2 regions of the Variovorax sp. W2I14 genome follow, and region 1 is predicted to be linked to the other one. Evidence: riboswitches for the same ligand, from Rfam matches in the RefSeq annotation. Region 1 holds a riboswitch; the other holds the start of a gene.
The links. Region 1 has a riboswitch for glycine ahead of QF040_RS29040 (D-amino acid dehydrogenase). Riboswitches for the same ligand answer to the same signal wherever they lie in the genome.
Positions count from the first base shown of each region.

Region 2: linked by a shared signal. The riboswitch ahead of gcvT (glycine cleavage system aminomethyltransferase GcvT) and the one ahead of QF040_RS29040 (D-amino acid dehydrogenase) in region 1 are both predicted to bind glycine.

Region 1 is NZ_JBNDJX010000001.1:6,216,983-6,223,343, reverse strand. Features, by position in the region: gene rfbD (dTDP-4-dehydrorhamnose reductase) at 1-371, opposite strand, end outside; gene rfbB (dTDP-glucose 4,6-dehydratase) at 368-1,438, opposite strand; glycine riboswitch at 1,554-1,644, shown strand; glycine riboswitch at 1,678-1,795, shown strand; gene QF040_RS29040 (D-amino acid dehydrogenase) at 1,886-3,187, shown strand; gene QF040_RS29035 (FIST signal transduction protein) at 3,198-4,475, opposite strand; gene QF040_RS29030 (PhaM family polyhydroxyalkanoate granule multifunctional regulatory protein) at 4,521-5,303, opposite strand; gene QF040_RS29025 (PLP-dependent aminotransferase family protein) at 5,394-6,361, opposite strand, start outside.
Region 2 is NZ_JBNDJX010000001.1:525,282-531,642, forward strand. Features, by position in the region: gene gcvP (aminomethyl-transferring glycine dehydrogenase) at 1-2,520, opposite strand, end outside; gene gcvH (glycine cleavage system protein GcvH) at 2,570-2,941, opposite strand; gene gcvT (glycine cleavage system aminomethyltransferase GcvT) at 3,004-4,176, opposite strand; glycine riboswitch at 4,224-4,331, opposite strand; glycine riboswitch at 4,352-4,426, opposite strand; gene QF040_RS02530 (hypothetical protein) at 4,608-5,036, shown strand; gene QF040_RS02535 (hypothetical protein) at 5,295-5,843, opposite strand; gene QF040_RS02540 (YybH family protein) at 5,961-6,361, opposite strand, start outside.

The DNA.
Region 1 (6,361 bases):
GGACCGGTCGCATCGTCTTCCTTCCAGGGCTTGCTGCCGCTGCCGTCGAAGACGTAATCGGTCGAGTAGTGAACCATCAGCGCGCCGATCTGCTGCGCGGCTTCGGCCACGACACCGGGCGAGGTGGCGTTGAGCTTGCGCGCGAACTCGGGTTCGCTCTCGGCCTTGTCGACCGCGGTGTGCGCTGCGGCGTTGACGATGACGTCGGGCCGCACCTTCAGCACCGTCTCGGCCAGTTGCTCGGGACGGCCGAAGTCGGCGTTGAAATCGGTGCTGTCGAAGTCGAGTGCCACCAGTTCGCCCAGGGGCGCGAGGCTGCGCTGCAGCTCCCAGCCGACCTGTCCGCCCTTGCCCAGCAGCAGCAGCTTCATGCCGCCGCCTTCGCGTCGTATTGCTTCTCGACCCATTCGCGGTAGGCGCCGCTTTGCACGTTGCGCACCCACTCGCCGTTCGCGAGGTACCACTCGACCGTCTTGCGGATGCCGCTGTCGAAGGTTTCGGCGGGCTTCCAGCCGAGCTCGCGCTCGAGCTTGCGCGCGTCGATGGCGTAGCGGCGGTCGTGGCCCGGGCGGTCGGTCACGTAGGTGATCTGTTCCTTGTACGGCTTGCCGTCGGCCTTGGGGCTCAGTTCGTCGAGCAGCGCACAGACGGTGTTGACGATCTCGATGTTGGGCTTCTCGTTCCAGCCGCCCACGTTGTAAGTCTCGCCGAGCTTGCCGGCTTCGAGCACGCGGCGGATGGCGCTGCAGTGGTCCTTCACGTAGAGCCAGTCGCGCACCTGCATGCCGTCGCCGTACACGGGCAGCGGCTTGCCGGCCAGTGCGTTGACGATCATGAGAGGGATGAGCTTCTCGGGGAAATGGAACGGCCCGTAGTTGTTCGAGCAGTTGGTCGTGACCACCGGCAGGCCGTAGGTGTGATGCCAGGCGCGCACGAGGTGGTCGCTGGCGGCCTTGCTGGCCGAGTAGGGGCTGTTGGGCTCGTACTTGTTTTCTTCGGTGAAGGCCGGGTCGGTCTTGGAGAGCGAGCCGTAGACCTCGTCGGTCGACACATGCAGGAAGCGGAAGGCAGCCTTCTGGTCGGCCGGCAGCGCATTCCAGAAACCGCGCACGGATTCGAGCAGGCGGAAGGTGCCGAGCACGTTGGTCTGCACGAAGTCTTCGGGGCCGTGGATCGAGCGGTCGACGTGCGATTCGGCGGCGAAGTTCACGACGGCGCGGGGCTTGTGCTCGGCCAGGAGGCGGTCGAGCAGCGCGCTGTCGCCGATGTCGCCCTGGACGAAGATGTGCTTCGGGTTGTCCTTGAGGGACGCGAGTGTCTCGAGGTTGCCCGCGTAGGTCAGTTTGTCGAGGTTCACGACCGGCTCATCGCTCTGCGCGATCCAGTCGAGTACGAAATTGGCGCCAATGAAGCCTGCGCCGCCGGTTACCAGGATCATGGGGTCCCCTGTTGTTGTCGAACGATCGCCCTCTGGCGAATGAACGGGCGATTATCCCACCGGCCCACAGGGCCGAAATCCAGGGTTGGCGCATCCGCGGGGCCCACCTACAATCGCCCCCACTGCAGGAGAGCGGGCCACCCCGGTGGCCCTACCGAAGGCGCAAACTCCCATAAACGCTCAGGTCGGCCCAACGAAGTTCTTTGTAATTTCGGCAAGGGGTCAGTACTGCATCAAATCAAACGCCGTCTGGAGAGCCATCGCACCCCGCAAAGGTGTCGCGATGCACCGAAGGAGCAAACCTGCTGCAAGGCGCAACAGGTGAATCTCTCAGGTATCGAGGACAGGGGGAGCGGCAACTTGGACGGCGGACGTCCGGTTGCTTGCTATTGATTGAATAGCACACCACGCCCGCCATTCAAGCGCTGCACCTCAAAGGTACTTGCAATGCGCGTGATCGTTCTTGGCGCCGGCCTGCTCGGCGTGACTTCGGCTTATTACCTCCAGCAACTCGGCCACGAAGTGACCGTCATCGACCGGCAGGCCACCCCGGCCGCCGAAACCAGCTTCGCCAACGGCGGGCAAATATCCGTCAGCCACGCCGAACCCTGGGCCAACCCCAGCGCACCGCTCAAGGTGCTGCAGTGGCTCGGCAAGGAAGACGCCCCGCTGCTCTTTCGCATCCGAGCCGACATGCGCCAGTGGCTCTGGGGCCTGCAGTTCCTGCGCGAATGCACGCCGGCGCGCACGAAGCACAACATCGAGCAGATCGTGCGCCTGGGCACCTACAGCCGCGACACGCTGCAGCAACTGCGCCGAGACACGGGCCTGAGCTACGACCAGCGCACCCAGGGCATCCTGCATTTCTATACGACACAGAAGGAGTTCGACGGCGCACTCAAGCCCGCCGAGCAGATGCGTGCCCTAGGCTGCGAACGGCTGGTGATCTCGGCCGACGAGGCCGTGAAGATCGAGCCCGCCCTCGCCCACATCCGACCCCAACTGGCCGGCGCCACCTACACGGCCGAGGATGAATCCGGCGACGCCAACCGCTTCGCGCGCGAGCTGGTCGGCCTCGCGGCCGCGGCCGGCGTGAAGTTCCTCATGAGCCACACGGTGACCGCGCTGCGCGAAGCCGGCGGCAGCATCGACCACGTCGAGGCGACCGACAGCGAAGGCCGCTTCCAGCGCATCCGCGGCGATGCCTTCGTGCTGGCGATGGGTTCATTGAGCCCGTTGTATGCGGCGCCGCTGGGCATCCGCCTGCCGATCTACCCGGCCAAGGGCTATTCGGTGACGCTGCCCGTCAAGGACGCATCGAAGGCGCACCAGGTCTCGCTGACCGACGACGAATTCAAGCTCGTGTTCTCGCGCTACACGTCTGAATCGGGCGACCGCTTGCGCATCGCCGGCACGGCCGAGCTCAACGGCTACGACCGCGACCTGAATCGCGTGCGCTGCGAAGCCATCGTGCGGCGCGTCGAAGAGCTGTTCCCCGGTGCCGGCGACACCACGGAGGCCCAGTTCTGGACAGGCCTGCGCCCCGCGACGCCGAGCAACGTGCCGATGATCGGCAAGACGAAGCTGCCGAACCTGTACCTGAACACGGGCCACGGCACGCTCGGCTGGACGCATGCGTGCGGATCGGGCAAGTCGATCGCGCGGATCGTGAGCGGGCTTGCGCCCGAGGTGGACTTTGCGTTCACCGGCATGCCGGCACCGGCGCCGCGCGTGCTGCAGCCGGCCTGACCGCGCGCCGTCAATCCTTGCTGGTGAACACCGTCAACACGCCGGTGTAGCCATACAGGTGATGCCGGGCGATCTCGCCCGCGGCGAAGAAGCCGACCAGCGGCACGTCGCCCAGCGCGTGGCGCACGATCTGCAGCTCGGCACCGGGCGCGCCGAAGTGCGGCCCGCCGCGCCCGGAGCAACTCACGTACACCGCGCCTGCGATGCGGCGCGCGGGGTGCGGCGCCGCTTCGGCTTCGCCGGCAGCAACGGCGCGGGCGGTGGCCAGCGTCTGTTCTTCCGGCTCCAGCTCTTCGCGGATCTCCGCGCAGATGCGCATCAGGTCGGCCCGCGCAGCCTGCGCATTGCGGCGGCAGAAGGTCAGCCGCATGCCGGCCTCGGCCGTGTCGGCGATCGCGATGCCGCGGCGCGTCGGGTCCAGGCCGATGATGTGGCGCACCAGCACGTCGGCGCCCAGGTCGCCGGTGCGGCGCACGCCGTCGCTGCCCGCGTCGGCCAGGCCGACCAGCGTGTTGCGCACCGCATCGATGGCCTCCTGCGGCCGCTCGAGCGAGACCTGCAGGTCGGCCAGCAGCACGTCGAGCGCGGGCTCGCCGTCGAGCTTCAGCAGGAGGTTGCCGTCGGCCTCGGTGATCTCGCGCTCGCGCACGCCCGATCGCAGCGGCTGGCAGCCTTGGGTAACGCGCGACACCACCCGTACGCCTTCGCCGAACACCACGCCCGACAGGCCGCCCGAGAACACGCCGCCGGCCGCGCCATGCCCGCGGATGTTGCCGTTGCCGCCCACCGCGAACTGCAGCGCGCCGCCACGGCCTGACGAGAGTCCGCCGAAGAGGTAGCCGGTGTCGACGCGGCCGGCCATTTCGCCGATCAGCTCGGTGAGGTCCGGCGTCGCGGGGTCGGCGTGGACGAGCGCGGTGTGCGCCTCGAACCCGCTCATTTCCGAATTGCTCAGCGGCGCCACGCCCGAGAACACGCGGTACTGGTCGCTCGGCAGCGCGCAGAGCATGAGGCTCATGCCAGGCTCGTCGAAGTATTCGGCGTTGTTGGCCGAGACGCCGATGCCGACGGTGCCCGACCAGTCGGTCACCTCGGGCAACTCGGCGCTCAGGTGATCGAGGATGTCCTGCGCCTCGGACGCGTAGTGGTCGGTGATGTAGAGCAGCCCGAGCGTCGGGGACGACGCGTATTCGGGCAGAGCCATCTGCGCGCGCAACTGGGCCAGCACGAGGCCGGCGGCCATGCGCCATTGCGGATGGGTGGCATGACCCGTAGAAAACAACTTCATGATGCGTGCCAACCCGTTCTCTTCAAAAGTGGAATGTGCGGGACGTCAGCGGCGGCCGGTGGTTCGCTTGCGCGCGGCGGCCGACGTCTTTTTCTTCGCGGCGGGCGTTGCCGCCTTCTTGGCCGCGGTTCTCGTCGCGGTCTTGGCCGCGGGCTTCTTTGCGGCGGCTGTTGTCTTGCCCATCACCTTGCCGACCGCATCGGCCAGCGGCTGGGCCATGGCGGGGACCTTGAGCTGGGCCGCGTCCTGCAGCGCCGTGCTGGCGATCTGCTGGAACTGCTCGGTCAGCGAGCCCCACCATTGCATCGGATCGACCACACCGGCGCCGTCGGCCGCAGCCTTGCCGGAGGCAGCCTTGCTGCGCGGCTTTTTCTTCGGTGCGGGTGCTTCTTCTGCTTCTTCCTCGATCTCGGTTTCGTCTTCTTCCTCGACCGGCTCGGGTTCGGGCGCAGCCGCTGCAAAGGACGCCGGCGCCGGAGCAGCAGCGGCGGCCGCCTGCTTGGTGAACACACTCGCCAGGTCTTCCATCCGCACGTTCATGCCACGTAGGGTGGAGAGCGTCATCTTCTGCACCTCGAGCGCCTGGATCGTCGCCTTGAGCGCATGGCCGTTCTGCTCGAGCCAGTACTGCACGGTCTTGAGTTCCTGGATGCGCTTGTCGACCTCTTCCACGCTCAGCGTTGGCGCCACCCAGCTCGCCAGGCTGGGGATGCCCGGCACCGACGATGCGGCGCCGGTGCCTGCCGCGGCGCCCCCGGCCAGGTTCTTCAGGAAGTCGAATCCGGGGACGAACTGGCTGAAGTTGAAGGGTTGGCTGGCGTTGGTCATGCGGGAGGTCTCCTGGCTGGGTTTTCTTGTGCTGCCAGCTTACTCCAAGGCCTTGGCCTTTGGCCCGCCGGGCGCGGGCTTTTACCTGTGTCAGAGCTCGCCCCGCACCTTGCTGAAAACTTTCCAGAAAGTCGCGTCCTGCGAGGTCGCGAAATTGATCCGCATCATCGTGCTCGGTGGCCGGCGCGCATGGAAGAGCGAGCCCGGCGCGAGCAGGTAGCCCTGGTCGAGCATGCGCTGGGTGAGTGCGTCGGTGTCGACGCCCGTGTCGACCCAGCCGAACAGCCCCGCCGGCTCCGAGGCGAAGGTGCAGCCGTGCGACATGGCGAGCTTGACCGCCCGCCCGCGCGCGCCGTCGAGCCGGATGCGTATGCGCTCCGAATGCCTGCGTAGCTGACCCTGGTCGATGCACCACGACAACGCCCGCTCGAACAGCGTGGGCGAAGTGAGCGTGGCCAGGAGCTTGGTCTCCAGCAGCCGCTCCTTCAGCGCGGGGGACGCGGCCAGGAAACCGATGCGCCAGTTGGGCGCGATGATCTTGGCGAAGCCGCTCACGTAGACAGTGCGCTGCAGCCCGTCGAGCGCGCTCAGCCGCGTGGCGTGCTCGGGCGCGAGGTGGCTGTAGGTGTCGTCCTCGACGATGTGGAAGTCGTGCTCGTTCGCCAGCTTGAGCACCCGGTGCGCGCTCCCGGGCGTGAGGCTGTAGCCCGTCGGGTTGTGCAGCACGCTCACGCTCACGAAGAGCTTGGGCTTGTGCAGCACGCAGTATTGCGCCATCACCTCCAGGTCGGGCCCGTCGGCGCGGCGCGGCACCGGCAGGATGCGCATGCCCAGCGCCTCGAGCCGCGCGAACTCCAGCGCCCAGCCGGGCTCCTCGACCATCACCGGATCGCCCGGTCGCAGCAGCGTGCGGCTCACGATGTCCAGCGCATGGGTCGCACCGATGGTGGTGATGATCTGGTCGGGCGCGGCCGGCACGTTGATGCCCACCAGCTTCTGCGAGAGGCTGCGGCGCAGGCTCATGTCGCCGGAGGGCTCGCCGTACTGGAGCGACAGCT
Region 2 (6,361 bases), 5.7 Mb from region 1:
GAGGCGCTTGGCCACGTCTTCGGCGGTGACGCCGCTGGTGTCCTTCAGCGGACGCAGATCGAGGATGCACTCGTGCGCGACGTGGCCGTTGGGGCTCGCGTACAGCGTGGGGTAGTGGTCCTTCAGGCGCGCGCTGATGTAGTTGGCGCTCAGGATCGCCGTTTCGGTCGCGGCCTGCAGGCCCTTGGCGCCCATCATGCGGCAGTACATCCAGCTGATCGGCAGCACCGCCGCATTGCCCAGAGGCGCGGCCGATACGGCACCCACGCCGTTCGATGCGACGCCGGCCGTCGCATGGCCCGGCAGGTACGGCACGAGGTCTTCGACCACGCACACAGGGCCCACGCCCGGGCCGCCACCGCCGTGCGGAATGCAGAAGGTCTTGTGCAGGTTCAGGTGGCTCACGTCGCCGCCAAATTCTCCGGGTGCAGCCACGCCGACCAGTGCGTTCATGTTGGCGCCATCGACGTACACGCGGCCGCCGTGTTCATGCACGAGCTCGCAGAGTTCCTTCACGCGCGTCTCGAACACGCCGTGCGTGCTGGGGTAGGTGATCATCACGGCGGCCAGCTTATCGCTGTGCTTCTCGCAGGCGCGCTTCAAGTCGTCCATGTCGACGTTGCCCTGCGCATCGCAGGCCGTCACCACCACCTGCAAGCCCACCATTTGCGCGCTTGCGGGGTTGGTGCCGTGCGCCGACGAGGGAATCAGGCAGATGTTGCGGTGGCCCTGGCCCTTGGCTTCATGGAAGGACTTGATGGCCAGGAGGCCCGCGTACTCGCCCTGCGATCCCGCATTGGGCTGCAGGCTGATGCCCGCGTAGCCGGTCGCTTCGCAGAGCCACGCGCGCAGTTGCGCGTCGAGCTGCGCATAGCCCAGCTGCTGCTCGGCGGGCGCGAAGGGATGGATGTTCGCGAACTCGGGCCAGGTGATCGGGATCATCTCGCTGGTTGCGTTGAGCTTCATCGTGCAGCTCCCGAGCGGGATCATGCTGCGGTCGAGCGCGAGGTCCTTGTCCGAGAGGCTGCGGATGTAGCGCAGCATCGCGGTCTCGCTCTTGTGCGTGTTGAACACCGGGTGCGTGAGAAAAGCGCTGGTGCGGCGCAGGTCTTCGGGCAGGCGCGGCGCGGTGTTGGCGAGGTCGTCGAAGCGCGGCATCGCGGTGCCCGCGGGCACGAACAGGGCCCAGAGCGTTTCGATGTCGGCGCGCGTCGTGGTTTCGTCGAGCGAAATGCCCAGGTGCTGCTGCAGCCGCTGGCGCAGGTTGACGCCCGCGGCGGTGGCGCGCTCGATGATCTTCGGCGTGTCGTCGCCGGTGCGGATCGTGAGCGAATCGAAGGCGAATTCATTGACCGGCGCGCGGCCCATCTGCGTGAGGCCTTGCGCAAGGATGGCGGTGAGCGCCGCCACGCGCTGCGCGATGCGGACGAGGCCATCGGGTCCGTGGTACACGGCGTACATGCTGGCCACGACGGCCGGCAGCACCTGCGCGGTGCAGATGTTGGAAGTGGCCTTCTCGCGGCGGATGTGCTGCTCGCGCGTCTGCAGCGCGAGGCGGTACGCGGGCTGGCCGTGCGTGTCGACGCTCACGCCGACCAGGCGGCCCGGCAGCGAGCGCTTGAACGAATCGCGGCAGGCGAGGTAAGCGGCGTGCGGACCGCCGTTGCACAGCGGCATGCCGAAGCGCTGCGTGGTGCCGCAGACGATGTCGGCATCCCATTCGCCGGGGGGCGCGAGCAGCGTGAGCGCCAGCAGGTCGGCGGCCACGCAGAACGCGGCGTCGCATTGGTGGGCATGGCCCGCGAGCGGGCGCAGGTCGTGCACATGGCCGGTGGTGGCGGGGTACTGCGCGAGCACGCCGAAGAACTCGCAGCTCGCCATCAGGTGCGGCAGCGTCTCGGAAACGGTGCTGACCTTGACCTCGATGCCCAGCGGCGCGGCGCGCGTCCTGATGACTTCGATGGTCTGCGGATGGCAGTCGCCAGAGACCAGGAACACGTTGCTCTTGCTTTTCACGCTGCGCTTGGCGAGCGTCATCGCCTCGGCCGCGGCCGTGGCTTCGTCGAGCATCGACGCGTTGGCGATGGCAATGCCCGTGAGGTCGCACACCATCGTCTGGAAGTTGAGCAGGGCTTCCATGCGGCCCTGCGAAATCTCGGCCTGGTAGGGCGTGTAGGCGGTGTACCAGGCGGGGTTCTCCAGCACGTTGCGCAAGATCACGCCCGGCGTGTGCGTGCCGTAGTAGCCCTGGCCGATGAAGCTCTTGAACACCTTGTTCTTCGACGCCATCGCCTTCAGCTCGGCCAGCGCCTCGGCCTCGGTCACCGGGGCCGGCAGGCGCATCGGCTTCGCACGACGGATGGCCGCGGGCACGATGCCGTCGATGAGCTCCGCCCGCGTTTCCGAGCCGATCACCGGCAGCATGCGCGCCTCGTCCGCCGCATCGATGCCGATGTGGCGGGCGAGAAATTCTTCGGCGTTCTCTAGTTCTTGCAAAGAGGGAAGGGCGGGAATCGGCATGGCGGTGAAGGCTCGAGGAGAAGAAGAAAAGGCGGGGGAACGCGGGGGATCAGGATTCGGCGGCGAACTTGTCGTAGGTGGCGGCGTCGAGCAGGGCGTCGAGCTGCGCGGGCTCGCTCAGCTTGACCTTGAAGAACCAGCCGCTGGCCAGCGGGTCGCTGTTGGCGAGCGACGGGTCGGCGCGCAGCGCTTCGTTCACTTCGGTGATCTCGCCCGAGACGGGCATGAACACATCGGCCGCGGCCTTCACCGATTCGACGACGCCGGCGACTTCGCCCTGCGCGAAGGTCTTGCCGACTTCGGGCAGGTCGACGAACACGACATCGCCCAGCGCGTCCTGCGCATGCACGGTGATGCCGACGGTGACGGCGCCGCCTTCGGCCGAGACCCACTCGTGGTCCTTGGTGTACTTGATGCTCATGGGAAAACTCCTCGTGGAAAAAATTGAATCGGGATGCAGAGCCTAGCCGCGGTCAGCCGCGATCAGCCTCGGTAGTAGCGGGTCGGCACAAAGGGCATGGTCGAGACTTCCATCGGCACCGGCTTGCCGCGCACGATGGCCTGCACGCGCGTGCCGGGCTCGGAGAACGCCGTGGCCACGTAGCCCATCGCGATGCAGCGGTCGGCCGTCGGGCCGAGCAGGCCGCTGGTGACGATGCCGATGTCCTGGCCTTCGAAGGATTGCAGCAGCGTGCCGTCGCGCACCGGAATGCGCTCCAGCGCGACGAGGCCGACGCGCTTGCGTTTGAGGGTGTCGTGGTCGGTGTGGCCTGCGGCGCCGACGGTCGCGGCTGCGAGTTGGGCGAGGATCTTTGCCGCGCCCGGGAAACCGCCTTCGCGCGCACCGCCCGCACGGCGCACCTTCTGCATTGCCCAGTTGAGCGACGCCTCGACGGGCGTGGTGGTGGTGTCGATGTCGTTGCCGTAGAGGCAAAGGCCCGCTTCGAGCCGCAGCGAGTTGCGGGCGCCGAGGCCGATGGGCTTGACCTCGGGCTGGGCCAGCAGCAGGCGGGCGAGGGCGTCGGCGTCCTTGCCGGCCACGGAAATCTCGAAACCGTCTTCGCCCGTGTAGCCGCTGCGCGTGACGAAGGCGGGGATGCCGCCGATCTGCACCGCACCGCCCGTCATGAACACGAAACGCTGGATGCCGGGTGACAGGCGCGCCAGCGTGGCCGCGGCCTGCGGGCCCTGCAGCGCGAGCAACGCGTGGTCGGGCAGGGGCTGCACCTCGCAGCGCGCGCCGATCTTCTGCTGGATGTGCGCGATGTCCGCCACCTTGCAGGCGCCGTTCACGATCACGAAGATCGAGCCGTGGCCTTCGTTGAAGAACATCAGGTCGTCGAGGATGCCGCCGTCGTCGTTCAGCAAGAGGCCGTAGCGCTGTTTGCCGGCGGGCAGGTCGATCACGTCGACGGGCATCAGGGTTTCGAAGGCGGCCGCTGCGTCGGGGCCGACGAGGCGCAGCTGGCCCATGTGGGAAATGTCGAACAGGCCGGCCGCATCGCGCGTGTGCTTGTGCTCGGCCATGAGGCCGGCCGGGTACTGGACCGGCATCGAATAGCCCGCGAAGGGCACCATGCGGGCGCCGAGCTCCACGTGCAGGTCGTACAGCGGCGTCTTGAGAAGTTGGGTATCGGGAGCGGAAGAAGCAGCCACGGGGCACTCCAAAGGGGCAGTCGAAATCCATGGCTGCAATGCCACGGGCCACCCCTGCTGTCCGCTTTACCTGAGAGATTCGCCCCACGATCGGGGTTTGCTCCTTCGGTGGGCCGGTGCACATGGTGCGATGGCCTCTCTCCAGCAAGGAAACGCCGGTGTGAACCGGCGCCTTGTCAGTCCTTTTGCCTGAGCGTTCGGGGATCCCCTGCGCCTTCGGCGGCCCCGTCGTGCGGGGCTCTCTCCTGACCCCGCCGAGTGTAGTGGACGAATCGCACGACTTCGAAACTCAACGGCGTCGGCGCGGGATTCTGGGCATCGGCGTGGAGCAGCAGAACCGCACCAAGGCTTGGATAAATCCGTCTGGTTGGCCTCTTCTTTTGGCACTAGCATATTGGGCACACCAACACACCCCCAAAGGAACGCAAAGAATGACAGATGCCAGGAATATGAGCTTCGCGGATATCCAGAAGCGCATCCAGGAAATGGACGATGAACGGGCCCAACTGGAGCTGGCATTGCAGGCCAAGCGTGGAGAAGAATTGAAGGTGCTGGCCGATGCCTATGCGAAGAAGCTCGAGGCAGCCGGTTTCAGCATCCCGGAGGGCAAGGCCGCGCTGGACCCTTACGACAAATCGGGAGCAAAACGCACGCGTTCACCCAATGGCAGCCAGGCATCGGAAGCCAAGGCCTATGTGAAGGGCACCGTGTACAAGGATCCCAATTCCAGCGCGACCTGGACTGGGGGAACAAAGGGCCGCCAACCGCCGTGGCTCATTGCCGCGCTCGAAGGCGCGCCGGACAAGGTCAAGGCTTATGAAAAGCTCGCTATAGGCGGCGACTTGGTCAATAACGGTTGATGCGATTCAGGGCCAGGTTTTGCAGCCTCACGCCGGCGATTGCCGGAATCGTCGAGGCGGTTCAGCATTTTTCAAAAATGATCTGAATGGAAATGCAAAAGCGGTGGACATTGCCGCGTCGAATTCAATACGCCGAACCGAATTGGAATTGGCGCCCTGGCCTTGGATATGCGGAATCAAATGAGCGAGGCCAATGTCTCGAACAATGACCGATACCGCGAGATATTCACGACTGCCTGAAATGGGTCACGGTGGACTTCAATGCACCACTTCCGCGGGCGGCAGCAGCCGCTCGATGCGCTCCCGCAGCGATTCGGCCCGCTCGGCGCCGGCCGTCTTCTCGATTTCACTGAGCATGAGCGCGGCAATGGTCAGCATCGCCTCGCGGTCGCGGGCCTCGCGCAGGGCGTCGCGCATCTGCAGGGCGAACTTGGGGTCGCGCCGCACGAACATGCGCTCGCAGATGTCGAACAAAAACATCCGCGTGGTGGCCAGTGAGCGCTTGCCGTCGAAGGTGTCGGCCGAGGTGGCGATGCGGATCGGGTCGGCCGCGGGCACCGGCATCGGGGTTGGTACAGCCGCAGCCGCCGCAGCAGCGGCCACCGCCTGCGCATCCTGCAGATAGCCCTTGCTCACCAGCGCCTGGATCGCCTGCTCCGCCTCGGTGCGGTTCGCGAACAGCGGGCTGAAGTCGGTCAGCGAGCGCCGGCCGTCGGCCATCAGCAGCAGGGCGCGTTCACGCTGGTTGAGCGTGCGCTGCCCGCCCTGGAGTTCGTCGCGTGCCTTGTCGGTCTTGGTGGGAAACATGGCGGCCACAGCTTTCGAAGATCGAAGGCTGCAGCATCGTTGCGAGCGGTGACATCTTCATGAACCTGTTCGGCTTACAGGGAGATCACCGCCGCCGCGCCGTCGGACGCTCAAGTCTTAGGCGCCGGTGCTTTCCTTGCGGATCAGCCACTTGTCGCCCACGCGCTGCAGTTCCAGCGTCTTGCGGTCGGTGCTCTTGAGCTTGTCGGCGCTGTAGACCTGCTTGAAGCGCGCGCTGGCGGTCTGGCCGTTGACGCTGATGACGAGGTCGTCGACGGTCACGCTGATCTTCGACTTGTTCGAAATGCGGGTGCGCCGCTCGGCTTCCCACTGCTTCTTGTCCTGCTTCCTGGCCGGTGTGAAGTCAGGGGTGTAGGCGGCGAGGTAGCGGTCCACGTCGCGTGCGGACCAGGCGTCGGCCCAGGCGCGCACGGCGGTTTCGATTTCGGCGATGCCCGCGCTGGGCGCTTGCGCGGGAGCGGCCGCTGGCGCAGCCGGCGCCGGGGTTGCCGCTGCAG